Regions from separate parts of the Streptomyces sp. BRA346 genome, predicted to be linked through region 2. Evidence: riboswitches for the same ligand, from Rfam matches in the RefSeq annotation. Region 2 holds a riboswitch; each other region holds the start of a gene.
The links. Region 2 has a riboswitch for cyclic di-AMP ahead of LCH29_RS19150 (M23 family metallopeptidase). Riboswitches for the same ligand answer to the same signal wherever they lie in the genome.

Region 1 (9,892 bases), on a different contig from region 2:
AGCTGGGTCACGGTCCGGCCGACGGGGGCCAGTTCGCCGTCGGGGAAGACGTAGCGGTCGATGAACTCGTCCACGTGGTACGCCTCCTCGTCCGGCTCGGGGCGCCGGGCGATCTGGTGGTTCAGCAGCCGCCCGCCGGGGGCCAGCAGCCGGTGCAGGATGGCGGCGTACTCGGCGTACCGCACGGAACCCACGTGCTCGGCCATGCCGATCGAGGAGATCGCGTCGTACGGGCCGTCGTCGATCTCGCGGTAGTCCTGCACCCGGATCTCGATCTTCTCGGTCAGCCCGGCGTCCGCGATGCGCTTACGGGCGTACGACGCCTGCTCCTCGGAGAGCGTGATGCCGACCGCCCGCACCCCGTACTCGCGCGCCGCGTGCAGCACCATCGAGCCCCAGCCGCACCCCACGTCCAGCAGCCGCTGCCCGGGCTCCAGCGCGAGCTTGCGGCAGACCAGGTCGAGTTTGGCCCGCTGCGCCTCTTCCAGCGTGGTGTCCGGTCTTTCCCAGTACGCGCACGAGTAGACCATCGTGGGGCCGAGCACCAGCTCGTAGAAGTCGTTGCCGACGTCGTAGTGGTGGCTGATGGCCTTCTTGTCGCGGCGCAGCGTGTGCAGCGGCCCGCGGGTCGCCCCGGCCTCCTCGCGCGGCGGGGCCGGCGGCAGTCCGGGTCCGGCGAGGGCGACCAGATCGCGGACGGCCGCGCGCACCTTCGGGTCGCGCGCGGCCTTGAGGGCGGCGGCGAGGCGGCTCCGGCGCGGGGCCGCGGGTTCGTCCCGCTCCCACAGCAGCCCGGCCAGCTGCTCCAGCGCCTCGTAGAGGTCGCCCTCGATCTCCAGATCGCCCGCCACCCAGGCCCGGGCCAGGCCGAGTTCGCCCGGCTTCCACAGCATCCGGCGCAGCGCCCTGCGGCGCCGCAGGACGAGAACGGGGGCGCCGGGCGGACCGGTCTCGCTGCGGTCCCAGGCCCGGATGCGGAGGGGGAGCGGGGCTCCCAGCGCCTCCTCGGCCAGGGCGGCGAGTCGCGCGGCGGCGTGGGTCATCTCGGCACACCTCCATGATGGCAAGTCAGGGAAGATACTCACCACGTAAACACCATGGAACCGCCCGTACAGTCCCGCCGACACGTCTGGAAACGGTAAAAAGGCACACGCGAAGGGCGTCCGCCCCACGGATGGCGGACGCCCTCGGCGTTCTCTCGGTATTCAGATGTGCCGGATGTTCAGCTGCCCGGTGCCGGGGGCCGGGGTCAGGACGCCTTGGCCTTCTCCGCGGCGACCTCGGCGGAGGCCTTCGGGGCGGCGGCCGCGGAAACCGGGGCGGCGGCCTCGTAGAACTCCTCGCGGGGGTTCTCCATGGCGCCGAGGGAGACGACCTCGCGCTTGAGGAACATGCCCAGCGTCCAGTCGGCGAATACCCGGATCTTGCGGTTGAAGGTCGGCATCGCCATGCCGTGGTAGCCACGGTGCATGTACCAGGCCAGCCGGCCCTTGAGCTTGATCTTCATCTTGCCGAGGACGATCATCGCGACGCCCTTGTGGAGGCCGAGACCCGCGACGGCGCCCTTGTTGGCGTGCTTGTACTCGCCCTGCGGGAAGCCCCGCATGCCCGAGATCACGTTGTCGCCGAGGACCTTGGCCTGGCGCAGCGCGTGCTGGGCGTTCGGCGGGCACCAGGCGCCCTCGCCGCTGGCGAGGTCCGGCACCTGGGCGTTGTCGCCCGCGGCCCAGATGTAGTCGGTGCCCTTCACCTGGAGGGTCGCGCCGGTGTCCACGTGGCCGCGGGGGCCGAGCGGGAGACCGAACCGGGCGAGCGCCGGGTTGGGCTTGACGCCCGCGGTCCACACGATGGTGTTGGAGTCGACCTCGAGGCCGTTCTTGAGCACCACGTGGCCGTCGACGCAGGAGTTCATCGAGGTGTTGAGGTAGATCTCGACACCGCGGTTCTGGAGGTGCTCCAGACCCCACTGACCGAGCTTCGGGCCCACCTCGGGGAGGATCTTGTCGGCCGCGTCGACGAGCACGAAGCGCATGTCCTCGCGCTTCACGTTCGGGTAGTACTTGGCGGCGTCGCGGGCCATGTCCTCGACCTCGCCGATGGTCTCCGCACCCGCGAAGCCACCGCCGACGAAGACGAAGGTGAGCGCCTTGCGGCGGATGTCCTCGTCCGTGGTGGAGTCGGCCTTGTCGAGCTGCTCGAGAACGTGGTTGCGCAGGCCGATGGCCTCTTCTATGCCCTTCATCCCGATGCCGTTCTCGGCCAGGCCGGGAATCGGGAAGGTGCGGGAGACCGCGCCCATCGCGATGACGAGGTAGTCGAAGGGCAGCTCGTACGACTCGCCGACGAGCGGCTGGACGACGGCGACCTTGCGGTCCTGGTCGATGTTCGACACCCGGCCGGTGAGGACCTCCGCCTTGGGGAGCACACGCCGCAGCGGAACCACGACGTGGCGCGGAGAGATGCTGCCGGCCGCAGCTTCGGGGAGGAAGGGCTGGTACGTCATGTACGAGCGGGGGTCGACGACCGTGACAGTCGCCTCGCCGTACCGCATCTTCTTGAGGATGCGGCGCGCCGCGTACAGGCCTACGTACCCACCGCCTACAACGAGGATCCTGGGACGCTCCGTGGTGCTCATGATTCGAGTATCCAGCACCCCCCGAGGGGGGCCTCGTGAGCCCCTTCACAAGCAATGTGGGGGTATCTGCTACACTCCGCCGCCCCCGTGACGGACGCCATAGCTTGGCCAGGGAACCGGCAGCCGGAGCGAGGCGTTCCCAGCCCCGCTGAGCAGCGATAGTCGTTGAACGCGCGGGTAGACCACGAGGTTCCCGGGCGGCCCGGGGATCGGGCCGATCGGCCATGATCGGGCCCGAGTTGATGAACACCGTCACCAATAGCGGCCCCGAGGCGGCCCAGAAGGCGGCCACCAGGCACCTTTTTCATGTGAAGAGTTTCACGAACTCTTTTGGCGGCGGTCCGCGGAAGGCCCCCGAAGGGCCCTCCACAGCCGCTCAGACGATAGCGAACCCGCTCAGGCGATGCTCCAGGCGATGCCGTCGAGGATGTCGTGTTCGCTCACGACGACCTCCTCGGCACCGGTCCGATTCATGATCGACAGCAGCACCAGGGCGCCCGCGGTGATCACGTCGACCCGGCCCGGATGCATCGCCCCGATCGCCGCCCGCTCCTCGTGGGTCGAGGTCAGCAGCTTGGCCGTGATCTCGCCGACCTGACCGGCGTGGACCCGGGCGTGGTGGATCGCGGCCGGGTCGTACTCGTGAAGCCCCAGCGCGATGGCGGCGACGGTGGTGACCGTACCGGCCAGTCCGACCAGGGTGTGACCGCCCTCGCCGGGGCGGCAGCCGCCGGTGAGCGGCACCGTCTCCTCGGCGAGGTCCAGCGCCCGCTCGATGTCCGCCCTGACGGCCGAGATCTGATCCTCCGTCGGCACCTCCGGGACCTGGCCGTCCACGACGAGATGGCGCTCCGTCAGCCGCACACAGCCGATGTCGACGCTGCGGGCCGCCCGCACCCCGTCGTCGCCGCTGACGAACTCGGTCGAGCCGCCGCCGATGTCCACCACCAGGAACGGACCGCTCAGATGCTCATGTCCGGTCAGCTCCTTGGTCGCCCCGGTGAAGGAGAACGCCGCCTCCTGATCGCCGGTGATCACCTCGGGCTCGACGCCGAGGATGTCCACGACGCCGCGCACGAACTCCTCGCGGTTCTCGGCGTCCCGCGAGGCCGAGGTGGCGACGAAGCGGACGCGCTCGGCGCCCAGCCCGCGTATGACCTCCGCGTACTCCCGGCACGCGGCGAAGGTGCGCTCCAGCGCCTCGGGGGCCAGCCGCCCGGTGCGGTCCACGCCCTGGCCCAGCCGGACGATCGTCATCCGGCGGTCCAGCTCGGTCAGCTCACCCGTGGCCGGGTCGGCGTCGGCGACCAGCAGCCGGATCGAATTGGTGCCGCAGTCCACGGCCGCGACGCGGGTCATGCGGTCTCCTCCTCCGTCGGCTGGGCACAGGGCGCGACGCACGGGCCCTTGCGCCACCACTCGGGCAGCAGCGCGATCGCCTCGTCGCCGAGCGGATTGACCCCGGGACCGGCCGCGAGGGAGTGGCCGACCAGGACGTGCAGGCACTTCACCCGGTCCGGCATGCCGCCCGCGCTCGGGAAGCCCTCCAGCACCTCGATGGCGTCGCGGCGCGCGATGTAGTCCTCGTGGGCGGCCCGGTAGGCGGCGGCCAGCTCGGGGTCCTCGCCCAGCCGGGCCGTCATCTCCTTCATCACGCCCTCGGCCTCCAGCGTGCCGATCGCGGACGCGGCGCGCGGGCAGGTCAGGTAGTACGTGGTGGGGAACGGCGTGCCGTCCTCGAGGCGCGGCGCGGTCTCGACGACATCGGGGTTGCCGCAGGGGCACCGGTGCGCGACGGCGCGCAGGCCCCGCGGGAGGCGGTTCAGCTGCTCCTTGACGGCGGCGATGTCCGCGTCGGTGGGCGCGGTGGGCTCCGTCTGCGGAGGGGGCGTGTCCATGAGTCTCCTTGCGAGGCGGGCACCGACTTCGGCCGGTGAGGCAATCGCTACCCTGACCTCTGGTATGTTCTTTCTGCCCCGGAAGGGGTCGGTTCGGGCTGGACCGCAACCTTCAGGTTGGAAGCCCCCACCTTCGGACGGGGAGCGGAGTCACGAGGGGAAAGTTCTCTTTCTCGATCGGGGTCAGGCCGGAGCGGCCTACGACGTCGGCAAGGCGGGTCAGCGGTGCGCGCTGCCCGCCTTCGGCGCGTCCGCCGTGTCCACGGCGTCCCAGAGGTTGGTGTACCAGGGGCGGTCGCCCGCGCCCCGGTCGGTGGAGCGCTCGGCCCGGGCACCGGGGTCCACCATGCTGAAGCCGGTCTCGCCCGGCATCAGATAGTGCAGATGCTCGCGGGCCTGCCGCTCGATGTACGCCGGGTCGCGCAGCCGGGCCTTCTGCTCGCGGAGCTTGGCCACCTCGGCGCGCTCGCGCTGGGCCTGGCGCCGCTGGTCGGCGATCTCCGAGCGCTGGGAGATGTACTGCCGCATGGGATACGCCAGGGCGACCACCAGGGAGCAGACGACCAGCGCGAGGAGGGCGGCCCGGCCGGTGAGCCGGCTGCGGCGGCGCTTGATCCGGGCACGGTAGACCCGGGCGGCGGCGTGTTCGCCGAGCGCCTTCAGCCTGGTCGCGGTGGAGAACCGATCCGCCGGCACGTCGCCTCCCCGGTGATGACTTCGCTTGAGTAACGCCGTCCCCGGCCACGGTACGGGACCGCGGCCGGGGACAAGCGTCAGACGTGTCCGCTCCTCGAGGTTCGAGAAGCGGTCAGCCCTTGAACCGCGGGAAGGCGGAGCGGCCCGCGTACACCGCGGCGTCGTCGAGGATCTCCTCGATGCGCAGCAGCTGGTTGTACTTGGCCACCCGCTCGGAGCGGGCCGGGGCGCCGGTCTTGATCTGGCCGCAGTTGGTGGCGACGGCCAGGTCGGCGATCGTGACGTCCTCGGTCTCACCGGAGCGGTGCGACATCATGCACTTGAAGCCGCTGCGCTGGGCCAGCTCGACGGCGTCGAGGGTCTCGGTCAGCGAGCCGATCTGGTTGACCTTGACCAGCAGGGCGTTCGCGGTGTCGTTCTCGATGCCGCGGGCCAGCCGCTCGGGGTTGGTCACGAACAGGTCGTCGCCGACCAGCTGGACCTTGTCACCGAGCTGCTCGGTGATCGTCTTCCAGCCGTCCCAGTCCTCCTCGTTCAGCGGGTCCTCGATGGAGACCAGCGGGTACGCCTCGACCAGCTCGGCGTAGTACGCGGTCATCTCGGACGCGGTGCGGGCCTTGCCCTCGAACTGGTAGACGCCGTCCTTGTGGAACTCGGAGGCGGCGACGTCGAGCGCGAGCGCGATGTCCTGGCCGGGCTGGTAGCCGGCCTTCTTGATGGCCTCGACGATCAGGTCGAGGGCGTCCCGGTTGGAGTCGAGGTTCGGCGCGAAGCCGCCCTCGTCACCGAGACCGGTGGACAGGCCGCGCTCCTTCAGCACGCCCTTCAGGGTGTGGTAGACCTCGGCACCCCAGCGCAGGGCCTCGGAGAAGGACTCCGCGCCGACCGGCGCGATCATGAACTCCTGGATGTCCACATTGGAGTCGGCGTGCGAGCCGCCGTTGAGGATGTTCATCATCGGGACCGGCAGCAGGTGCGCGTTCGGGCCGCCGAGGTAACGGAAGAGGGGCAGGTCGGACGCCTCGGAGGCGGCGTGCGCCACGGCGAGGGAGACGCCGAGGATGGCGTTGGCGCCGAGCGAGGACTTGTCCGGAGTGGCATCCAGATCGAACATCGCCTGGTCGATCAGGCGCTGCTCGGTGGCGTCATAGCCGACCAGCTCGGGGCCGATCTGCTCGATGACGGCGAGGACGGCCTTCTCCACGCCCTTGCCGCCATAGCGGTTCTTGTCGCCGTCACGGAGTTCGAGGGCCTCGAAGGCGCCGGTGGAGGCGCCGGACGGGACGGCGGCACGGCCGGTGCTGCCGTCGTCGAGGCCGACCTCGACCTCGACCGTGGGATTGCCTCGCGAGTCGAGGATCTCGCGAGCTACGACGACGTCGATGGACGGCACGAGGTTCTCCTTCGTATGGGTCTTCGGTAGCAGCATGAGCCTAACCGCACCGAAGCCCCGGCGGGGTGCACCGTGGGGGCGGCGCACCCGGCCGGGGCCAGGGGGCGTCTTCCGGATCATGCCTCTGATCCGGCCTGACCCGAAAGACACCCCCTCGTTGACTACGGTGTGGCTGCTCAGCTCAGGTGGAGCTGCTGGCCGGGGAAGATCAGGTCGGCCTTCTGGATGACGTTCTTGTTCAGCTCGAAGAGCTTCTTCCAGCCGCCCTTGACGTCCTCCGTCTTGGCGATCTTGCCAAGGGTGTCACCGGACTTGACCTTGTACTCGCCGTCGCCCTTCTTGATCGGGCCGCGGGTCTCGGCGCGCGCGGCGTGCTCGGGCGCGCTGCGGGGCGCGGCCTTCGGCTTGGCGGACGGGGCCGACTGCGAGGAGTCGGACTGGCTCTGCGACGGGGTGGACGGCGCCGGGGCGGACGGGGCGCCGCCGCTGGTCAGGCCCTTGCCGCAGACCGGCCAGGCGCCCTTGCCCTGGCTGGCCAGGACCTTCTCGGCCACCTGGATCTGCTGGGCCTTGCCGGCCTTGTCGGCGGTGGGTGCGAAGGCGGTACCGCCGTACGCGGCCCAGGTGGAGGAGGAGAACTGAAGGCCGCCGTAGTAACCGTTGCCGGTGTTGATCGACCAGTTGCCGCCGGACTCGCACTGCGCGACCTGGTCCCACTGGGACGTGGTGGCGGCAGAGGCGGACGTCGCACCGATGAGCGGGGTGGCCACGGCGGCTCCGGCGAGGCCGGCGAGCGCTGCGAAACGAGTGGCCTTGGAAGGACGACGGTGCTTGCCCTGAGCGTTGGACATGTTCGTTCGTTTCCTCACCGACGCCTACGAGGTGAGCTGTCGGGTTCGGGCGTGAGTTGCCCGGCTGGGTGCGGGGGTCCGCACCCTGCTTCACCCCTAGCCGCTCGGCCGATCTTGCTGGCCTCCCGGCACTTACCTTGGGTCCCCCGCTCCTGCCTTCGGCGCTGGCGCGTCGGTACCGGACGACCGCCGGCAGGACTCGGCGTGACGGTCGACGGTGCTCGCGGTGGCGAGCGGAAAGACGTTAAACACACGTGCGGGAAACGTTCAAACACCCTTATCCCAGTGAACAGGGCTGTTATCGATCTCACTCGGCCCACATCGGCGCAGGTGGGGCCGGGTGCGGAGAGACCGGACACCTCGGACGCCCCGGAAAATGTGACGAGAGGTATGTCTCACCGGTTCCAGATCGGGCAAATCACCCCGAACTACCGGCTCCTGATGGTGAGATCAAGTCGCTGACCAGGGAGAATGAGATCCGGGTCGGTTCCGATGAGGTTTTCGTTGGACTCGTAGAGCCGACGCCAGTCGGCGCCCAATTCCTGCTTTTCGGCGATTGCTGAAAGGTTGTCACCCGGACGCACCGTGTAGCCGCCATCCGTGGGGTTTTCCGCCCTGTCGGCACCGCCGCGCGAGGCGTGGTCGCTCGGCCGCTGCCCCGTGTCCCGTTCGCCCCGGCGGGCGCCGGAGGTGCCCTCGGAGCCGCGCTCGGTGGAGGAGGGGGTCGGCGAGGGGTCGGACGCGCCGGGGGACGGCGCACCGGAAGAAGGGGACGGGGAGGACGCGCCGCCGTTCGAGCCGTCGGAGTCGTTCGCGTCGTCCGAGTCGTTCGAGTCGTTCGAGTCGTTCGAGTCGCCCGGCGTGGCCGAGTGCTCGGGCCGCTCCGGCCCGGTGGGCGCGTCGGAGGCGTCGGAGGCGTCCGGCGTCTTGCCGGACGGAGCGCCACGGTCCCGGGCGTCGGACCGGTCACGGTCCTCGCGCTCCGCGTCGTCCTGCTGGGAGGGGCGCGCCGTGCTGCCGGGGTTCACGTCCGGGGCGTCGCCGCCGTCGGTCAGCCCGGCGTTCAGCGCGCAGCTGGGCCAGGCGTCCGGGCCGCGGTCGCCGAGGATCGACTCGGCGACGGCTATCTGCTGGGAGCGGCTGGCGAGGTCGGGCCGCGGGGCGTAGCTGGTGCCGCCGTACTTCTTCCACATGTCGAGGGTCAGTTGCAGGCCGCCGTAGAAGCCGTTGCCCTCGTTGGCGCTCCACATCCCGGCGCTCTCGCACTCGGCGACCTGGTCCCATGTGGAGGCGGGGGCTGCCTGGGCGCCGGTCGCTCCGAAGAGCGGGAGGGCGATGCTCGCGCCGGTCACCCCCGCCGCGACGACGATGGCCGGAGCCTGGCGGGGGCGGCGGTGACGTCCGTTCCCGGAAAGCATGCGAATCGCCTCTCGTGTGGGGGCTCGGTTTGTCGGTTGAACATAGCGACGCCACACGATCATCACAAGCCGGTGTATCTCAGGTCACGTCACGGTCACATGGCTGACCGGATGTCACTTTCCCCAGGTCACCGGAAGGGCGCGCAGTCCGCGCATGATGAGCCCGCCACGCCAGCGCAGGTCGTCCGGCTCCACCGCGAGCCGGAGATCCGGGATACGGCGCAGCAGGGTGGCGAGCGCGGTCTGCGCCTCGAGGCGGGCCAGCGGGGCACCCAGACAGTAATGGATGCCGTGGCCGTAACCGAGGTGCTGGTTGTCGGTGCGGGCGAGGTCGAGCACGTCGGGGTCGGCGAAGCGCTCGGGGTCGCGGTCGGCGGCGGCGAGCACCACCAGCACCGGCTCTCCCTCGGCGATGTGCTGCCCGCCGATGGTCACCGGCTCGGTGGCGAACCGCCAGGTGGCCATCTCCACCGGGCCGTCGTAGCGCAGCAGTTCCTCGACCCCGGTGGCGAGCAGTTCCTCGTCCCCTTCTTCCAATGCCCCGTGCAGCCGGGCCCGCTGCCCGGGATGGCGCAGCAGCGCGTAGAGGCCGTTGCCGATCAGATTGACGGTGGTCTCGAAACCCGCGAACAAAAGGATGAAGGCCATCGCCGCGGCCTCGTTCTCGGTGAGATGGTCACCGTGGTCGCTGGCCCGGATCAGATCCGACATCAAGTCGTTGCCGAGCGCGGCGCGCTTACGGTGAATCAACTCGGCCAGATAGGCGCGGATTTTCTTCACCGCGCGGGCCACTCCCCCGCGCGGGCCCCCGCCGTGCCGGATCATCGTTCCGGCCCAGTCCCGGAAGTCGTCCTGGTCCTCGCGCGGAACGCCGAGCAGATCGCAGATCGCGTAGATGGGGAGAGGAAAGGCGAACTCGTGGATGAGGTCCGCCTCTCCCCGGTCCGCGAAGGCGTCGATGAGGTCGTCGGTCAGCTCGCGCACCCGCGGGGCGAACGCGG
Region 2 (9,892 bases):
CGCGGAGATGTCGGAGAAGGCCAGGTCATGGGTGCGCCGCTGGAGCCTGCGGGACACCAGATAGGCCGCCAGGGCGCCGACGGCGAGCGCGCCGCCCGCGTACGCGAGCATCCCGGGCAGCGTGCCGAGCAGCCGTCCGCGCACGGTCTCGTACGCGATGCCGACCGACACCGCGCCCACGATGCGGCCGTCCCTGTCGCGCAGCGGCACCTTGCCGCGGGCCGAGCGGCCGAGCGTGCCGTTGTCGATCTGCATGACCTCATGGCCCGCGAGGGCTTGCTCGGGGCTGGTCGAGACGTGCTTGCCGATCTCGTCAGGGGAGGTGTGCGACCAGCGGACCCCGCGCCGATCCATGATCACGACGTACTCGGCGCCGGTCGCGCGGCGGATGCGCTCCGCCGCGGCCTGGACCGGTCCTCCCCGGCTGGGCCGGGTGTGCTGGAGCGCCGTGACCAGCCGCGGCTCGGAGGCCGTGGTCTGGGCGATGGACAGCGCCCGGCGCATGGCCTGGTCGTCGAGCTGGGAGCCGAGCGGGCGCAGGAAGAGGCCGGTCGCGAGCACGGTGACGCCCGTGGCGATGGCCAGCTGCATCAGCAGCACCTGGGAGAAGACGCGTCGGGGCCAGCCGATGCGCCACCTTGTGGCCGCGGAGGGCGGCCCCGGCGGTATCGCGGCGCTCATGGCAACGAAGGGTAACGAAGGGCAGGGCGAGGGCACGCCCCCGTACCCCCGGCGGCCGCGCGCGGCGGGGGAGGCCGGGGCCGCTGGGGAGAGGGCGGTCGCTCAGCGCCTGGCGGCGGTGACCGTCCGTCCGGCGCGCGCGGGCCGCACGGCCCGGATGCCCACCACGTCCATGCGGGCCGGGGAGCCCAGCGGCGACCCGCAGCTCTGCGGCCGCGGCGGTGCGGCGGCCGCCTGCGCCACGCTCACCCGCCACACCCGGCCGTCGGTGTGCGCCACGGTCACCGACCAGGCGGGGGCGGCGCTCTCGGTGCGTATGACCGTCAGCGCGTCGGCGCCGTCCTCACCGGTCAGCTCGCGGACCGCCAGCTCGGCCGCCTGTCCGGGCCGCTCCCAGGCGGAGCGGCCGCGGCAGCCCTCGGTGGCCACCCGGTTCTCGCGCAGCGCCGCGAGGGTGTCCTTGACGTCCTGGGCGGTGACCCGGCCGTAGGCGTAGCCGTGCGGCAGGACGACGAGCGTCGGCGAGAAGCGGTGGCCGCCGATGTGGGTGATCTCCCAGGTCCCTTCCACCCCGGCGGCGGTCAGCTCGGCGGCCAGCGGGCGGCCGAGCAGCGCGCAGCAGCGGTCGCGCTTGCCGTTGGTGCACACCAGCACCAGCGGATCGCCGGTGTACTCCTCCCACTCCCCGGGGAGGCCGCCGGGAGCGTCGTCGGCCGCACCGGCAAGGCAGCCCGCGTCGCCCGCGCCCAGCGCGGCGAAGTCCAGGCCGAGCAGCTGCCCCGGGTCGGCGAGGGCGGTCGTACGGATCCAGGAGCGGCCGGGCCGGGTGTGCGCCACGAACACCCGGTGACGGCTGCCCGCGTGCAGGTCGGCATGGCGCCCGGGCCGGCGGATCAGCGCGACCCGGACGCCGGTGCCTTCGGCGGCGCGCTCCAGGGCGCGCCCCACGGCCGGGTCCAGGCGGCTGGCGGTCAGGGCCTCGGTGCCCCAGGGGCCCGGTTGTTCGACAAGCAGCCAGGTGGGGGCGGTGGCCGCCGTCCCGGCGAGCGGCTCGGACAGATCCCGGGAAGCGGTCGTGCACGTGCTCACGAAGGTAAGCCTAACCTCTGTCGATCAACTTCGCGCACGGGTGGGGTAATCAGGGTGACGGGGGAGCGAGACGGTCCGGTTCCCCGGGGACGCGCACCCTGTTCCGCGGGGGCCGGGACGGCGGGAGAATGGCCGCTCCGGGGGCGGAGGGGGGTTCTGATGTGCGGGCTGTGGGCGCGGTGGCGCGGACGCCGAGGGAAGCGCGGGGTGCGGCGGCTGGATCCGGCGGTGCGGGCGAGGGTGCGGGCGGCGTACGCCGAGGGGCGGCCGATCCCCGAGGAGCTCGCCCGGCAGGCGGCGCTCGCCGGTGACCGGGAGGGCATGACGGTCTACGGCATCGGGCTCGGCAACCGCGGTGCGTACCCGGAGGCCCTGCACTGGCTCGGCAAGGCGGTGGACGCCGGGGATCTCACCGCGCTGGTGGTGCTCGGCACCCTGCATCTGGACCTCGGCGACCCGACCGGGGCGGAGCGGCACTTCCGGAAGGCGGCCGACCGCGGCCACCCCGGCGCCCGGGTCGCGCTCCGGCAGCTGCGGGCCCGCCGCAACGGCGCCGGGCACTGAGGAGGCGCCGCGCTCGTCGCTCACGGTAGCCGCATGCGCAGGGGCGCGGCACCGCTCCGGTGCCGCGCCCCTGACCGTCCGCTCCCGCCGTGCCTACACCGGCCCGGCGACCACCGCCACCGGCTTGGCGAGCGGCACTCCGGAGCCGTCCCGGCGAGGATCGGGCTCCGGCAGCGGCACCGGGGCGCCGGTGGCCGACGCCGCGCGGGCCGGGGTCGCGCCCGCCCAGGCCAGCACCAGACAGTCCTCGCCCTTGAGGAACCGCTGACAGCGCACCCCGCCCGTGGCCCGCCCCTTGCGCGGGTACTGGTCGAAGGGGGTGAGCTTGGCCGTCTGCTGTACGGAGTCGTCGAGCGTGCCGTGCGTACCCGAGACCGTGAACACCACCGCGTCGGCCGCCGGGTCGACCGCCGTGAACGAGATCACCTTCGCGTCGGGCGCGAGCTTGATGCCCGCCATGCCGCCCGCGGCCCGCCCCTGCGGCCGCACCTGGCCGGCCGGATAGCGCAGCAGATGGGCGTTGTCGGTGATGAAGACCAGATCCTCCTCGCCGGTGCGCAGCTCGACCGCGCCCACGATCCGGTCGCCCTCCTTGAGGCCGATGACCTCCAGCTCCTCCTTGTGGGCCGGATAGTCCGGGACCACGCGCTTGACGACGCCCTGCTCCGTGCCGATCGCGAGCCCCGGCGAGGACTCGTCCAGGGTGGTGAGGCAGATCAGCTCCTCACCCTCCTCCAGGGACAGGAACTCGGCGATCGGCGCCCCGCCCGCCAGGTTCGGGGTCGCGGAGGACTCCGGTAGCTGGGGCAGGTCGATCACCTGGAGCCGCAGCAGCCGCCCCGTCGAGGTCACCGCCCCGACCTCCGCGCGGGCCGTCGCCGGGACCGCCGAGACGATCACGTCGTGCTTGCTGCGCTTGGCCTGCTCGCCCGCGAAGGGCTCGCCGTTCGCCGTACGGGCCAGCAGCCCGGTGGAGGACAGCAGCACCCGGCACGGGTCGTCCGCGACCTCCAGCGGCACCGCGGCCACCGGGGCGTCGGCGGACTCCAGCAGCACCGTGCGCCGCGGGGTGCCGAACTTCTTGCCCACCGTGGCCAGTTCGGAGGAGACCAGCTTGCGCAGCTCGGCGTCCGAGTCGAGGATCCGGGTCAGCTCCTCGATCTCCGCGTTGAGCTTGTCGCGCTCCGACTCCAGCTCGATGCGGTCGAACTTGGTCAGCCGGCGCAGCGGAGTGTCCAGGATGTACTGCGTCTGGACGTCCGACAGGTCGAAGCGGTCCATCAGCGTTTCCTTGGCCTGCGCCGAGTTCTCGCTGGACCGGATGAGGCGGATGACCTCGTCGATGTCGAGCAGAGCCACCAGCAGCCCCTCGACCAGGTGCAGCCGGTTGCGCCGCTTGGTGCGCCGGAACTCGCTGCGCCGCCGCACCACGTCGAAGCGGTGGTCGAGGTAGACCTCCAGCAGCTCCTTGAGCCCCAGCGTGAGCGGCTGGCCGTCCACCAGCGCCACGTTGTTGATGCCGAAGGACTCCTCCATCGGCGTGAGCTTGTAGAGCTGCTCCAGCACGGCCTCCGGGTTGAAGCCGTTCTTGATCTCGATCACCAGGCGCAGGCCGTGCGCACGGTCGGTGAGGTCCTTGACGTCCGCGATGCCCTGGAGCTTCTTCGCGCCGACCAGGTCCTTGATCTTGGAGATGACCTTCTCGGGACCGACGGTGAAGGGCAGTTCGGTGACGACGAGGCCTTTGCGGCGGGGCGTCACGTCCTCCACGGCCACCGTGGCGCGGATCTTGAAGCTGCCGCGCCCCGTCTCGTACGCGTCCCGGACGCCGCTGAGCCCGACGATCTGGCCGCCGGTCGGCAGGTCGGGACCCGGCACATGCCGCATCAGCGTGTCGAGGTCCGCGCCCGGGTGCTTGATCAGGTGGCGGGCGGCGGCGACCACCTCGCCCAGGTTGTGCGGCGGCATGTTCGTCGCCATGCCGACCGCGATCCCGGACGTGCCGTTGACCAGCAGGTTCGGATAGGCGGCGGGGAGGGTGACGGGCTCCTGCTCGCTGCCGTCGTAGTTCGGCGAGAAGTCGACCGTGTCCTCGTCGATGGACTCGGTCATCAGGGACGTCGCCGAGGCCATCCGGCACTCGGTGTACCGCATGGCGGCGGGCGGGTCGTCGTTGCCCAGCGAGCCGAAGTTCCCGTGGCCGTCGACCATCGGCAGGCGCATCGAGAACGGCTGCGCCATGCGCACCAGCGCGTCGTAGATCGACGCGTCACCGTGCGGGTGGAGCTTACCCATCACCTCGCCGACGACGCGGGCGCACTTCACGAAGCCGCGCTCGGGGCGCAGCCCCATCTCGTTCATCTGGTAGAGGATGCGTCGGTGCACGGGCTTGAGCCCGTCGCGGGCGTCGGGCAGCGCGCGCGAATAGATGACCGAGTAGGCGTACTCCAGGTAGGAGCCCTGCATCTCGTCGACGACGTCGATGTCGAGGATGCGCTCCTCGAAGTCGTCCGGCGGCGGGCTCTTCGTGCTGCGGCGGGCCATCGCGCTTGCGGCTCCTTCAACGGCAGAGCGGGATCTGACGCGGACCATTGTGGCCCCGTCCACCGACAACTGTGGAACGGGCCGTCCCCGAACGGCACGGCGGGACCTCTGCCGGACCTTTGCGTGACGGGAACTTCGCCAGATGTCCGTGCGGTTGCATACAGTGACAGAAGCGCTCATCACAGCGGTTCGCACGCGCTCCACACGCGATCGAAGGGACGTACATGCCCATGGGTCACACGGCCACGCAACAGGCCGGCTCCGGCGGCCTGAAAGCGACCGAGCACCGTCTGGCCAACGGCCTGCGGGTAGTGCTCTCCGAGGATCACCTGACCCCGGTCGCCGCGATCTGCCTCTGGTACGACGTCGGCTCACGCCACGAAGTCAAGGGGCGTACCGGCCTCGCCCACCTCTTCGAGCACCTGATGTTCCAGGGCTCGGCCCAGGTGACGGGGAACGGCCACTTCGAGCTGGTCCAGGGGGCCGGCGGCTCGCTCAACGGCACGACCAGCTTCGAGCGCACCAACTACTTCGAGACGATGCCCGCCCACCAGGTCGAGCTGGCGCTGTGGCTGGAGGCGGACCGGATGGGGTCCCTCCTGACCGCGCTGGACGACGAGAGCCTGGAGAACCAGCGGGACGTCGTCAAGAACGAGCGCCGCCAGCGCTACGACAACGTTCCGTACGGCACGGCCTTCGAGAAGCTCGTCGCCATGGCCTACCCCGAGGGCCACCCGTACCACCACACCCCGATCGGCTCGATGGCCGACCTGGACGCCGCCTCCCTGGAGGACGCCCGGGAGTTCTTCCGCACGTACTACGCGCCGAACAACGCGGTGCTGTCCGTCGTCGGCGACATCGACTCCGAGCAGACGCTCGGCTGGATCGAGAAGTACTTCGGCACCATCCCCTCCCACGAGGGCAAGCGGCCGCCCCGCGACGGCACGCTCCCGGAGGTCATCGGCGGGCAGCTGCGCGAGGTCGTCGAGGAGGAGGTCCCGGCCCGCGCCCTGATGGCCGCCTACCGGCTGCCGCACGACGGCACCCGTGAGGCCGACGCCGCCGACCTGGCGCTGACCGTCCTCGGTGGCGGCGAGTCCTCCCGGCTGCACAACCGACTGGTGCGCCGCGACCGTACGGCAGTCGCCGCCGGGTTCGGTCTGCTGCGGCTGGCGGGCGCGCCGTCGCTGGGCTGGCTGGACGTGAAGACCTCCGGCGGGGTCGAGGTGCCCGGCATCGAGGCCGCCGTCGACGAGGAGCTGGCCCGCTTCGCCGAGGAGGGCCCGACGCCGCAGGAGATGGAGCGCGCCCAGGCGCAGATCGAGCGCGAGTGGCTGGACCGGCTGGCCACCGTCGGCGGCCGCGCCGACGAGCTGTGCCGCTTCGCCGTGCTGTTCGGCGACCCGCAGCTGGCGCTGACCGCCGTGGGGCGGGTGCTGGACATCACCGCCGAGGAGGTGCGGGCCGTGGCCGCGGCGCGGCTGCGCCCCGACAACCGGGCCGTGCTGGTCTACGAGCCCGTCCAGGGCGCCGAGGACGCGGACGACGAGTCCTCCGGTGCCGCAGAAGCCGCCGACACCGACGCAGAAGGGGAGGCGGCCCAGTGAGCGACGCCGTCACCGCCACCATGACCTTCCACCCGCAGCCGCAGGGCGGCGCCCCCAAGCCGTGGGCCTTCCCGGCGCCGGAGCGCAGTGAGCTGTCCAACGGGCTCACCGTGCTGCGCTGCCACCGCCCCGGCCAGCAGGTCGTCGCCGTGGAGATCAACCTCGACGCCCCGCTGGACACCGAACCGGCCGGTCTGGACGGCGTCGGCACGATCATGGCGCGCGCCCTGTCCGAGGGCACCGACAAGCACACCGCCGAGGAGTTCGCCGCCGAGCTGGAGCGCTGCGGCGCCACCCTGGACGCCCACGCGGACCACCCCGGCGTCCGGGTCTCCCTGGAGGTGCCGGTCTCCCGGCTGCCCAAGGCGCTCGGCCTGCTCGCCGACGCGCTGCGCGCCCCCGCCTTCCCCGACGGCGAGATCGAGCGGCTGGTGCGCAACCGACTGGACGAGATCCCGCACGAGCTGGCGAACCCGGCCCGCCGTGCCTCCATGGCTCTGGCCAAGGAGCTGTTCCCGGCCGAGTCGCGGATGTCCCGGCCGCGCCAGGGCACCGAGGAGACCATCGAGGGCATCGACGCCGCGGCGGTGCGCGCCTTCTACGAGGCGCACGTCCGGCCGTCCACCGCGACCGCGGTCGTCGTCGGCGACCTGGCCGGTGTCGACCTCGACCAGGCGCTCGCCGACACCCTCGGCGCCTGGACCGGCGGCCCGGCCCCGCAGCGCTCGGTCCCGCCGATCATCGCCGACGACACCGGTCGTGTGGTGATCGTCGACCGGCCCGGCGCGGTCCAGACCCAGCTGCTCATCGGGCGCATCGGCGCCGACCGGCACGACCGCGTCTGGCCCGCGCAGGTGCTCGGCACCTACTGCCTGGGCGGCACCCTCACCTCCCGGCTGGACCGGGTGCTGCGCGAGGAGAAGGGCTACACCTACGGGGTGCGCGCCTTCGGCCAGGTGCTGCGCTCCACGCCGCCCTCGCCGGCCGGTGGCGGCTCGGCGGGCGCCTCGCTGCTGGCGATCAGCGGTTCGGTGGCCACCGAGGTCACCGGCCCGGCGCTGGACGACCTGTGGACGGTGCTGCGGACGCTGAAGGAGGAGGGGCTGACGGACGCCGAGCGCGATGTCGCCGTGCAGAACCTCGTCGGCGTCGCCCCGCTGAAGTACGAGACGGCCGCCGCTGTCGCGGGCACGCTCGCCGACCAGGTCGAGCAGCACCTGCCGGACGACTTCCAGGCGCAGCTGTACGCCCGGCTCGCGGAGGCGGGGACGGTGGAGGCGACCGCGGCGGTCGTGAGCGCCTTCCCGGCCGACCGGCTGGTGACCGTGCTCGTGGGTGACGCCTCGAAGATCGAGGAGCCGGTCAGGGCGCTCGGCATCGGAGAGGTGCGCGTCATCACCGGCTGAACCGCTCTCCGCCGGGCCCGAGATGTTCCGGGGCCCGGCTCAACGCACCATCAGAACAAGGACCCTGGCGTCAAGCGAGACGCCAGGGTCCTCCCTTATGCCCGATATGAGGGGCGTTTGGTTTGTGGCGAGAACAACAAAAACCCGTAACCGTTTGGTGATCGAAACGCGGCCCGTTTAGCGTCAGTGCGGCTGTTCGCCGGATACCCGCCGCACCCGCGGCACGGACAGTCATCGCCGAGTCCCATGGTGCGAGTGCCAGGGGAGCCGGGGACCCAAACGTCCCTGGGGTGAATCGGACGCCTTCCCCGGCCGGGGGAGGGGCCCGTAGGAGACCTTCCTGCTCCGAACCCGTCAGCTAACCCGGTAGGCGAGAAGGAAGGAAAGGAGTGCGCCACCACATGGCGTTCACCCGTGCCGCAGGGAAGCACCGACGTCCCAGCCAGACCGCCGTCCGTACCGGCGCGAACATCGCCGGCATCACCACGGTCGCCTCGGGCGTCGTCGCCGGCATCGCCGGCCCGGCCCTCGCCGCGACCGGCGAGACGCCGTCTCCCCAGGACACCGGTCTCCGCCAGGCGATGGTGATCGGCGACGGCCTCTCCGACCAGATCGACGCGCAGGCCCAGTCCCAGGAGAGCGCCGCCGAGGCCGCCGCCGCCAAGGCGAAGGCCGAGGCCGTGGCCCGCCAGGAGGCCGCGCGGAAGGCCGAGGCGGCCGCGAAGAAGGCCAAGGCGGAGCGCGAGGCCAAGGAGCGCGCCGCGCGCGAGGAGGAGCGCAAGCGCCTCAACACGTTCGTGTCGCCCGTCGAGGGCTCCTCCGTCTCCACCGGTTACCAGGCGTCCAGCGGCCTGTGGTCCTCCGGCAGCCACACCGGCATCGACTTCAGCGCCTCCACGGGCACCGAGGTGCAGTCGGTGGGCATGGGCGAGGTCGTCGAGGCGGGCTGGGGCGGCTCGTACGGCAACAACGTCGTCATCAAGATGAACGACGGCACCTACACCCAGTACGGCCACCTCTCCTCGATCGGTGTCTCGGTCGGCCAGAAGGTCACCCCCGGCCAGCAGATCGGCCTGTCCGGCGCCACCGGCAACGTCACCGGCCCGCACCTGCACTTCGAGGCCCGCACCACCGCGGAGTACGGCTCGGACATGGACCCGCTGTCCTACCTGCGCTCGCACGGCGTCAACCTCTGACCCGTCGCCGCTCCTGTCGAAAGGCCCCGTCCGCTCCGGACGGGGCCTTCGGCGTTACCCGGCCGGGACGCTCCACTGTGACCAAAAAATATCCCTGAATTGCCTTCGCCCATCGGAAATCCCGGCGGCTTCGAATAGAGTCGCTGAACACGCGTCAATCGGATGCGTTTCGCGGGGTTGAGGCGGAGGTTCGACAATGCGGGACCGGAAGTGAACGGGGATACGGCCGCACTCCAGGGCGGTCGCCGGATTTCGGCGCATGCGGTGTGCACGGCGATCCGTGACGACATCATCTCCGGTACCTATCCGCCCGGCAGCCGGCTGACCGAGGAGCTGCTCGCCCGGCGCTACGGGGTCTCCCGGGTGCCCGTCCGCGAGGCGCTGCGCACCCTGGAGTCCGAGGGCTTCGTCACGACCCGGCGGCATGCGGGCGCGTGCGTCGCCCAGCCGTCCGAGAAGGAGGCGGCCGACCTCCTGGACATCCGGGCCCTGCTGGAGCCGCTGGGCGCCGCCAGGGCCGCCCAGCGCCGCACCGAGGGGCATCTGAAGGTGCTGCGCGGTCTGGTCCGGCTCGGCCAGGAGCGGGCCCAGCGCGGCCGCTTGGGCGAGCTGCGCTCGCTGGGCGACTGGTTCCACGAGACGCTCGCCCAGGCGTCCGGCAGCCCGAGCCTGGCGGGAATGCTGGTGCAGCTGCGGCGCAAGACGGCGTGGGTGTACGCGTCGGACCCGGCCCGGCAGGCCGCGCAGGTGGTCCAGTCCATGCAGCCCGTACAGGCCGCGCCGGGCCTACCGGGGGCGACCGGGG
Region 3 (9,892 bases), on a different contig from region 2:
CGGCAACATGGTCATATTGACCGCTCCCGATGGTACGGAGACCTGGTACTGCCACCTCAGCAGCGCCAAGATCCGTTCCGGGTCGGTCAAGGCGGGCGACACCATCGCTTACTCGGGCAACTCCGGCAACTCCACCGGCCCGCACCTGCACTTCGAGGTGCACCCGGGCGGCGGGGACGCGGTGGACCCGCTGCCGTGGCTGCAAAGCCACGGCCTCAACCCCAACTGACCGGCCCCTACCGGCCCCTCACCGACCTCCGCGTCAGAGCTTTTCGACCGGCGCGTACCGCAGCAGCAGCCGCTTCGGCTTCTCGCCGCCGAAGTCGATCGTCGCCTCCGCGTTGTCCCCGGTGCCCTTCACCGCCACCACGGTGCCGAGCCCGAACGAGTCGTGCGTCACCCGGTCCCCGATGGTCAGGGAGACCACCGGGCGGTCCTTGGCCCGCCGCGTCGCGAAACCGGACGCACCGGACGCGGAGGACCCGCCACGCGAACGCGACGAGGACAGCCCCGCCCCGGCGCCCGACGTCATGGCGCCCATCGACGCCGACGGGGTCGCGGGTCCGGTGCGCCGCCACTGCACGTACTGGTCGGGGATCTCCTCCAGGAAGCGGGACGGCGGGTTGTACGCGGGCGTGCCCCAGGCGCTGCGCATCGTCGACCGGGACAGATACAGCCGCTCGCGGGCGCGCGTGATCCCGACGTACGCCAGCCGCCGCTCCTCCTCCAGCTCCTTCGTCTGGCCGAGCGCGCGCATGTGCGGGAAGACCCCGTCCTCCATGCCGCTGAGGAACACGACCGGGAACTCCAGCCCCTTGGCCGTGTGCAGCGTCATCAGCGTGATGACGCCGGTGCCCTCCTCGTCCTCGTCGGGGATCTGGTCGGAGTCGGCGACGAGCGCGACCTGCTCCAGGAACTCCGCGAGCGTGCCGGGGTTCTCCTCGCCCCGGTCCTGCTCGAACTCCAGGGCCACGGAGGCCAGCTCCTGGAGGTTTTCGATGCGGGTCTCGTCCTGCGGATCGGTGGACGCCTGGAGCTCGGCCAGATAGCCGGTGCGCTCCAGCACGGCTTCCAGGACGGTCGCCGGGCCCGCGCCCGACTCCACGATGGTCCGCAACTCCTCCATGAGCGCGTTGAACCGCTTGACCGCGTTCGCCGAGCGGGCCGCCATGCCGTACGCCTCGTCGACGCGGCGCAGCGCCTGCGGGAAGGTGATCTTCTCGCGCGACGCGAGCGCGTCGATCATCGCTTCGGCGCGGTCGCCGATGCCGCGCTTGGGCACGTTCATGATGCGGCGCAGCGGGACGGCGTCCTCGGGGTTGGCCAGCACGCGCAGGTACGCGAGGACGTCGCGGACCTCCTTGCGCTCGTAGAAGCGGACCCCGCCGACGACCTTGTACGGCAGCCCGACCCGGATGAAGATCTCTTCGAAGACACGGGACTGGGCGTTGGTGCGGTAGAACACCGCGACGTCCCCGGCCCGGGCGTCCCCCGCGTCCGTCAGCCGGTCGATCTCGTCGGCGACGAACTGGGCCTCGTCGTGCTCGGTGTCGGCGACGTAGCCGGTGATGGTGGCGCCGGTGCCCGCCTCGGTCCACAGGTTCTTCGGGCGGCGGTTCTCGTTCCGCTCGATGACGGCGTTGGCCGCGCTCAGGATCGTCTGCGTGGAGCGGTAGTTCTGCTCCAGCAGGATCGTCCGCGCGTCCGGGTAGTCCTCCTCGAACTGGAGGATGTTACGGATCGTGGCGCCCCGGAACGCGTAGATCGACTGGTCGGCGTCGCCCACGACGCACAGCTCACCGGCCGCCACCTCGTCCGTGTCCGTGCCCACCAGTTCGCGCACCAGCGTGTACTGAGCGTGGTTGGTGTCCTGGTACTCGTCGACCAGGACGTGCCGGAAGCGGCGGCGGTAGTGCTCCGCGACGTCCGGGAACGCCTGGAGCAGGTTGACCGTGGTCATGATGATGTCGTCGAAGTCGAGGGCGTTGGCCTCGCGCAGCCGCGACTGGTACATCGCGTACGCCTCGGCGAGCGTCTTCTCGAAGCCGTCCGCCGCCTGACCGGCGAAGGTCTCCTCGTCGATCAGCTCGTTCTTCAGGTTGGAGATCTTGGCGCTGAACGACTTCGGCGGGAACTTCTTCGGGTCGAGATCGAGATCCCGGCACACCAGCGCCATCAGCCGCTTCGAGTCGGCCGCGTCGTAGATCGAGAACGATGAGGTGAAGCCCAGCTTCTTCGACTCGCGGCGCAGGATGCGCACGCACGCGCTGTGGAACGTCATCACCCACATCGCGTTCGCCCGCGGGCCGACCAGCTCCTCGACCCGCTCCTTCATCTCGCCCGCCGCCTTGTTGGTGAAGGTGATGGCGAGGATCTGGCCGGGGTGCACATGGCGGGTGCCGAGCAGATACGCGATGCGGTGGGTGAGCACCCGGGTCTTGCCGGACCCGGCCCCCGCGACGATCAGCAGCGGCGAGCCGGTGTGCTCCACGGCGGCCCGCTGCTGCTCATTCAGCCCCTCCAGCAGCGCAGCGGGGTCGACGGCGGGGCGGGCCGCGCCGTTCCGGTAATGCGCGTCTCTGGTCCCGCTGGGCACCGGCGCGTCGAATGCGCCCGTGAAGAGGTGGTGCGGCACCTCCTCGCCACCTGAACCGTCCGAACCGCCGGCGTGACCCGGGTGTGCGGAATCCTCGGGCGGCGGGGGCTCCTCCTCCGGAGGCCCGAGATTCGCCAGGAAGCTGTCATCAAAGAGGCTGCTCATCGCTCACCGAGTTTAGGGCGCCGCACTGACAGCCTACGCATGGACTGCGTATGGATGTCACGAAACGGTTTCGGGCATATCGACCACCAGCCTTCACAGGAGCCCCACGAGTTGGCTACCGTCCTCCCTCAGGCGGCCCGTAGACCCGTCGGCGAACCGCGCCGGCCCGGGCAGCCTCCGCCGAGTCCGTCCGTGTCGCAAGGCGCCCGGAGCCGGGGACCCGCCCTCCTCGCCCCCCTTCGGGGAGGAGGGGCCCGACAACACCGGGGTGAATCGGCCCGAGCGGCGGTACGACGCGTACGACATGTCGTCCGTCCGCAGAGGCCGTAGGGCAACCTTCCGTATCGCCCGAACCCGACAGCTAACCCGGTAGGCGGTCCACGGAAGGAGTCGCCTCCCTTGGCGTCGCACCGCAAGCCGCGGACCCGAATACCCACCGCCGCCTCCTCCACCGGGCGCCGTACGGCCGTCGGGTTCACCACCGCCGCCCTCGCCTCCGTCACCCTCCTCTCCCAGACCGCGAACGCCGCGCCGGGCGACCCCAAGCCCGGCACCACGCAGTCGATCGAGGCGGTCAAGGAGAAGGTGGACACCCTCTACCACCAGGCGGAAACCGCCACCCAGCACTACAACGCCGCCAAGGAGCGCTCCGAGCAGCAGCGCACCAAGGTCAACCGGATGATGGACGACGTCGCCGAGAACACGGAGAAGCTCAACGAGGCCCGCCGCACGCTCGGCACCTACGCCGCGGCCCAGTACCGCAACGGCGGCATGACCTCGAGCGCCGCGAGCCTGCTGTTCTCCAACGACCCGCAGGACCTCTTCGACCAGTCGCATCTGATGAACCGGATGGCCGGTTCGCAGAAGCGGGCCGTCGACGACTTCCAGACGCAGGCGGCGAAGGCCGCCAAGGAGCGCCGCGAGGCCGCCAAGAGTCTGGAGTCGCTGACCGAGACCCAGCGAGAGCTGAAGACCAAGAAGAAGGCCGTCCAGGACAAGCTCGCGCAGGCCCGGCGGCTGCTGGCGAACCTGACCGCCAAGGAGAAGGCGCGGCTGGCGGCGATCGAGAAGAAGAAGGCCGAGGAGGCGCGGCGCAAGGCGGCCGAGCTGGCCGAGAAGCAGCGGGAGGCCGCGGCCCAGCAGAAGCAGCAGGAACAGGATCAGCAGTCGAGCGGCGGTTCCTCTTCCGGTTCCGGAAGCAGCTCATCCGGCTCGTCCACCGCCACGAACGGCACCAAGGCGGCCAAGGCGATCGACTTCGCGGAGTCCCAGCTCGGCAAGCCGTACGTCTGGGGCGCGACCGGGCCCAACTCCTACGACTGCTCGGGGCTCACCCAAGCCGCGTGGAAGGCCGCCGGTGTCTCCCTGCCGCGCACCACATGGGACCAGGTGAAGGCCGGTACGCGCGTCTCGACCTCCGACCTCGAGCCCGGTGATCTCGTCTTCTTCTACGACGACATCAGCCACGTCGGGCTCTACATCGGCGACGGGATGATGATCCACGCGCCGAAGCCGGGGGACGTGGTGAAGAAGGCGCCGATCACCGAGATGCCGATCTACGGGAGCGTGCGGCCCGCGTAGCCGCAGTGCGGCTGCCCGATGCCCGATCGGGCAGCCGCCGCTCACACCGTGAACACCGGCCGGATCACGTGCCCGGCTTGCGCCCGTACACGTACACGTCGTCGCCGTTCCGCAACAGGCTCCAGTACTTCTGCGCGTCACCGGAGCGCATGTTGACGCAGCCGTGGGAGCCGGGCGGCGACCATACGCTTCCCGCGATGGAGTGGAACGCCTGGCCGCCGTCGAAGAACTGGCTGTACGGCATGGCCACGTGGTAGATCGTCGACCAGTGGTTCTTGTGCCGCCAGTAGATCTGCTTCAGCCCGGTGCGGGTCTCGTACCTGTCCCGCCCGGTGCGCACCGGCACCGGCCCGAACACCAGCCGCGAACCGTCCTGCACCCAGCTGAGCTGCCGGGTGAGGTCGACGCAGGCGATACGGCCCTTGTTGGTGGGGCACTTGCGCGCCGCGTTGGGGTTACGGCCCGCCGCGTACTGCGCGTTGATCAGCTTCATGACGCCCCAGGTGACGGGGCCCGCGTAGCCGATGGTCGGGCTGATGCCGTGGTTGATCTGGAATCTCTGCGTCGCGCGGCAGTCCCCCGAGGACTGCCGACCGTCGACGGGACGGCCGAGGAACTTCTCGACCTGCCTCTGATACGGACCGGTGCTCGCCGTGCACGCCGTCGCCGCCTGCGCCGGTGCCGTACCGAGCGCGACGGACAGCGGCACCACCATGCCCGCCATGCCCAAGGCGACCGCCGTACGGCGGCGCCATGCCCGCCACGCCCCGAACCCTGCCTTTACCCCCATTGCGCGCTCCCTCCGGGCTTGCCCTTGACGGGTAAGACAGTCGAAGAGTGCGTCGGGTTGCGCTTACAGGTGCGATTTCCCCCATTCCGCCCCTTCCCGCCCCCGAGTTGGCCCAGCCGGAGCACGGATGGGGCGTCAGCGGATCAGGTCCAGAGCACGGCGATGAAGATGTTCACCGTCGTCAGCGCGCCGACCGCGCTGAAGACCGCGGGCTCCACCTTCTCCTCGTCCCGCTTCACGTACACCAGGCCCAGGATCACGATCAGCAGCGCCAGCTTGACGCCGATCTTGATGTTGTTGACCGTCTGATCGTCCGCCTGGTTCAGCCCGACCAGAGCCGCCCCCGTGACCAGCATGGTCAGCGCGCCGTGCAGCATCCCCGGCGTCATCCGCGCGCCGTCCCCGCGTATCGCCGTGAGCTGGGAGAGGAAGCCTCCCAGCAGGGCGGCGATGCCGACGATGTGCAGGCCGACGAACACATTGATGAGTACGTCCATGGCACCGGAGACTAGCGCCGCTCATATCACCGCCAGTCACCCGGGTACACCCCGATCGGCACATCGGTCACAGCCGCCCCGATCCCGCCCACCCCGCACCGCCCCCGTGATCAGCAGGCGCCACCGGGGGGACGAATCCGTCCACCTCCGGTCATCTCAGCGCGCCGCGCCGCCGACCGGCCTAGCTTCCCCTCCAAGAAGCACACCCCCCACGAAAGGTGAACCGCCACAGTGGCGCCGCAGCCCCCCACGAAGCCGAAGCAGCGGCACCGCTCGTCGCTCACCGGCACCACCCTCCGCACCGCCGCGACCCTCGCCCTCGCGGGCGTCGCCTCCGCGACCGCCCTCCCGGGCATCGGGCACGCCGAGCCCCGTCTGACGCCCGACCAGGTGAAGGCGAAGGTCGCGGCGTACGAGCGGGAGGCGGAGGAGGCCACCGAGAAGTACGACGGCGCCCGGGCCGCGGCCGAGAAGGCGCAGCGGTCCCTCCACCGGTTACGCGACGAGGCCAGCCGCCGCACCGCCCGCCTCAACACGGCGCGCAACGCCCTCGGCGCCTTCGCCACCGCCCAGTACCGCTCCGGCACGGTCGCCCCCGCCCTTCAGCTGGCCCTGTCCTCCTCCCCCGGCCAGTACCTCCAGCGCGCCTCGCTTGCCGACCGCGCGGGCGACCGCCAGGCGGTGACGATCGCGCGCATCACCCGCGAGGAGCGGTCGCTGCGCCGCGTCCGGGGCAAGGCGGACGACCGCCTCCGTACGCTGCGCGCCGCGCAGGCCGCCGCCTCCCGCCACAAACACGCGGTCCAGGACAAGCTGGCCGCGGCCGACGCGCTGCTGGCCAAGCTGACCCGTGCCCAGCGCGACCGCCTCCGCGCCGCCCAGGACGCCCGTGGCGCCGCTGACGCCCGTACCGCGTCGACGCCCCGGCACGGCGCCCCCGCCCGGACGGGCGGCCGGGCGGCCCGGGCCATCTCCTTCGCGTACGAGGCGATCGGCAAGCCGTACGTCTGGGGCGCGACCGGGCCGTACGGCTACGACTGTTCGGGCCTGACCCAGGCCGCGTGGCGCGCCGCCGGGGTGTCCCTGCCGCGTACCACCTACACCCAGATCAACGCGGGCCGCCGCATCGGGCGCGGCGAACTGGCCCCCGGTGACCTGGTCTTCTTCTACTCCGGCGTCAGCCATGTCGGGCTCTACATCGGCAATGGCCTGATGATCCACGCCCCGCGCCCCGGGGCCCCGGTCCGGGTGGCCCCGATCGACCAGATGCCCTTCGCGGGCGCGGCCCGCCCCGCGTAGCCGCCCCGCGTAGCCGTCCGGCTCCGCGGTCCGGGGATCTGGGACACCCCCCTAGCCCACGCCCTGGTCGAGCGCCTCCAGCAGGTTGCGGGCGCCCTGGCCGGGGCTGCCCTCCGGGGCGGTGTACGTCACCAGGTACAGGGCACCCGGTCCGGGCAGCGCCATCGCCTCGTAGTCCAGACCCGGACCGGCCCGGAGCCGGGCGCTGGGCGTGTACGCCTCCGTCGGCGCGGTGAGTTTCGGCGCCGGTCTGGTCGCCGGGGCCGTGTTGACCGAACTGCTCGGCTGGCGCTCCATCTTCGCCTTCACCTTCGCCGCGGGCGCCGGGCTACTGGACGAGTCTCTTCCCTGGACTCGTGATCATGAGTGTGGGGCAGGCGTTCTCCTTCACCGCCTTCACCACGGCGGCCCTCGACGGCGTTCCCCAGCGGCGGCACGGCGTCGCGGGTGCGTCGAACGTGACGGCGCAGCAGGCCGGGGCCGGTCTGGGCACCGCCATCCTGGTCGCCGTGGCCTCCGCCGTCACCTCCGCCGCCGACCAGGGCGGGGAAGCGGCGCGGCTGCTCGTGGGCTACCACGTCGCCTACCTGGTGGCGAGCGGGGTCGTCCTGCTGGAAGCTGTGGCCATCGCCGTGCTCCCGGCCCTGGGCGCGGTCCAGCAGGCTCAGGCGCGGAAGAAGGGAAGCAGGCGATCGAGCAGCGCGTCCGGGCTCTCCTCGGGGACGTAGTGCCCGCACTCCGGAAGCACGACGCTCTCAAGCCGTTCGGTCACCGGACCGAGCAGGGCGGCGAGGCGTTCGCCCTGGCCACGGGCTCCGGCGATGCTGAGGACGGGCATGGGGAGCGGGTGCTGCTTGCGCCGCTCGTTCTGGGCGATGTTGTCGTCCGTCGCCCGGTAGAACTCGAAGCTGGCGCGCAGCGCCTCGGGGTCGCGGGCCAGCGTTTCGACGTAGAAGCCGACGGCTGACTCCGGCAGCGGCCGCGCGGCCTTCATACGGAACTGGTCGCCGTAGTAGAGGTGCTCGCGGCCGCGGACGAGCTGTTCGTTGAGGCCGCGCTTCCGGTTGAAGGCGAAGTGCCACAGCATGTCGTTCTGCGCCTCGGGGCCGAAGACGGGGATGTCGGGGGCGAGGCCGGGGATCGTGGCGTCGAGCAGGGCGAGGCGTTCGACCGCGTCAGCGTGGTCGGCGGCGAGGGCGTAGCCGATCCACATACCGACGTCGTGTCCGGCCATCGCGAAGCGCTCGTGGCCGAGCGTCCGCATCAGGGCGACGAGTTCGGCGGCCACGGTGCCGGTGTCGTATCCGTCGCGGGGCTTGTCCGACGGTCCGACGCCGCGCGGGTCGACAGCGACGACGCGGAAGTGCTCCGCGAGGCGGGGCATGACGTGACGCCACACGTACCAGTTCTGCGGCCAGCCGCCGACGAGGAGCAGCGGCCGCCCGGCGCCGCCCTGCACGGTGTGCAGGGCGACGTCGCCGACGCGGACGAGGGTGCTGTCGAAGACGTCCGGGAAGTTGTCGGGGAGCCAGGGGACACCGCTCACGGTGCCGAAGCCGGTGATCGGCCGGGTGGTTGTGGTGGTCATGTTGTTCTCCTTGCGCATGTGTCGGATCAGGGTGACGGGGACGGTGAAGGCCGACGACCGGCCCAGCCGACCGTCCGGCCGAGGAGGGCGATCGCGGTGAGGAGTGCGGCGAGGAAGCCGGAGAACCACAGAGTCGCTGTCGTCGGGTTGGTCAGTTGTGCGGCGAGGCCCAGTCCGAGGGAGGTGAGGACGAGGCCCGTGTAGGCGGCGAGGAAGAAGGTCGCCAGGGCCTCCGCGCGCACGTCGGCGGGCGCAGCCTCCGTGATCAGCGCGACCGCGCTCTTGAAGAGCGTGCCCGCGCCGATCCCCGCGATGACGCCTCCCGCGATGAAGAGGGCGGGGTCCGCCCGCACCATGCCTACGGCGACGGCGGCGCATCCGGCGGCTTCCGCGGCGACGCCGAGGGCTCGGCGCGCCGCGGGCCGTAGGGAGCCGGTGAGGCTCTGGCCCAGTACCGCGGCGGCGAAGACGGCGAAGACGGCGGTGCCCGCGACGGCCGGCGACGTCTGGTGCAAGGTGGTCGCGACGAACCCCGGTGCCAGGGACGTGAAGAGCCCGAAGATCGCCAGGGCCGCGTTCCCACATGCCACCGCCAGGCAGAAGGGTCCGGCACCACCGTGGGGACGCACCCGCTGCATGCGGTACGGCACCGGGCGGGCGGGGCGGTCCACGGTCTCCGGCAGGGCGGTGACGGCGACGGCCCCGGCGACGAGCAGCACCGCGAAAACGGCGTAGGGCGTATGGATCGGGGCCGGGGCGTACGCCGCGAGCACCCCGGCGACCAGCGGGCCCACGCCGAGGCCGCCGACGTTCGCCGCCGTCGACACCGCCGCGAAGCGGCCCGCCCGCCCGGCCGTGGGCCGTGAGCGTATGTGGAGGTCCTGGAGGTACGCGGTGGCCGTCGGGGTTGCCATGCCCACGCCCAGTCCGGTGACGAACCGGCCGAGGAGAAGGCCGGGGAGAGCGGGCCACACGGGGAAGAGGGCCGCCGCGGCCAGCTGGCACAGGAGCGCCCCGACGAGGACCGGGCGGCGACCGGTGCGATCAGAGAGGTGACCGGCGGCCACCAGGCCGACCGCCACGCCTACCGCGTACACCGCGAACACCACCGTCACGGTGAACGAACCGAAGCCGTCACGCTCCTCGTAGAGCGGATACAGCGGCGTCGGCACGGTCGAGAACGCGGTGGTGACGGCGAACACCACCGCCACGACCCAGAACCCCATCCGGTGCCGCCCGGAGCCGGGCGGGTTGCCGCAGGAAACCTGAGACCTTCGGTCCGGGGGATCCACGACGCTCTCGGAGATCCGTTTCAACTGGTTCATGCGAACCTGTTTAAATGGTTCGCCTCGATGATGTCAAACATTGGCCTCCGG

Region 1: it holds a riboswitch for cyclic di-AMP, as region 2 does, so the genes downstream of both, LCH29_RS15865 (transglycosylase family protein) here and LCH29_RS19150 (M23 family metallopeptidase) in region 2, are expected to answer to the same signal.
Region 3: it holds a riboswitch for cyclic di-AMP, as region 2 does, so the genes downstream of both, LCH29_RS26245 (NlpC/P60 family protein) here and LCH29_RS19150 (M23 family metallopeptidase) in region 2, are expected to answer to the same signal.

What each region holds. Positions count from the first base shown of each region.
Region 1 is NZ_JAIWIH010000011.1:28,459-38,350, reverse strand. Features, by position in the region: gene LCH29_RS15895 (class I SAM-dependent methyltransferase) at 1-1,043, opposite strand, end outside; gene LCH29_RS15890 (NAD(P)/FAD-dependent oxidoreductase) at 1,250-2,635, opposite strand; gene LCH29_RS15885 (Ppx/GppA phosphatase family protein) at 3,032-3,994, opposite strand; gene LCH29_RS15880 (DUF501 domain-containing protein) at 3,991-4,533, opposite strand; gene LCH29_RS15875 (FtsB family cell division protein) at 4,753-5,229, opposite strand; gene eno (phosphopyruvate hydratase) at 5,342-6,658, opposite strand; gene LCH29_RS15865 (transglycosylase family protein) at 6,799-7,473, opposite strand; cyclic di-AMP (ydaO/yuaA leader) riboswitch at 7,480-7,647, opposite strand; gene LCH29_RS15860 (transglycosylase family protein) at 7,902-8,891, opposite strand; gene LCH29_RS15855 (cytochrome P450 family protein) at 9,006-9,892, opposite strand, start outside.
Region 2 is NZ_JAIWIH010000014.1:92,834-102,725, forward strand. Features, by position in the region: gene LCH29_RS19120 (ATP-binding protein) at 1-681, opposite strand, end outside; gene LCH29_RS19125 (sucrase ferredoxin) at 784-1,770, opposite strand; gene LCH29_RS19130 (tetratricopeptide repeat protein) at 1,978-2,334, shown strand; gene LCH29_RS19135 (DNA gyrase/topoisomerase IV subunit A) at 2,428-4,878, opposite strand; gene LCH29_RS19140 (M16 family metallopeptidase) at 5,109-6,485, shown strand; gene LCH29_RS19145 (M16 family metallopeptidase) at 6,482-7,891, shown strand; cyclic di-AMP (ydaO/yuaA leader) riboswitch at 8,117-8,278, shown strand; gene LCH29_RS19150 (M23 family metallopeptidase) at 8,293-9,087, shown strand; gene LCH29_RS19155 (GntR family transcriptional regulator) at 9,298-9,892, shown strand, end outside.
Region 3 is NZ_JAIWIH010000023.1:99,783-109,674, forward strand. Features, by position in the region: gene LCH29_RS26235 (M23 family metallopeptidase) at 1-229, shown strand, start outside; gene pcrA (DNA helicase PcrA) at 263-2,761, opposite strand; cyclic di-AMP (ydaO/yuaA leader) riboswitch at 2,930-3,152, shown strand; gene LCH29_RS26245 (NlpC/P60 family protein) at 3,161-4,342, shown strand; gene LCH29_RS26250 (L,D-transpeptidase family protein) at 4,407-5,132, opposite strand; gene LCH29_RS26255 (hypothetical protein) at 5,276-5,629, opposite strand; gene LCH29_RS26260 (NlpC/P60 family protein) at 5,861-6,928, shown strand; gene LCH29_RS26265 (hypothetical protein) at 6,980-7,225, opposite strand; gene LCH29_RS26270 (hypothetical protein) at 7,291-7,656, shown strand; gene LCH29_RS26275 (alpha/beta fold hydrolase) at 7,593-8,516, opposite strand; gene LCH29_RS26280 (MFS transporter) at 8,543-9,841, opposite strand.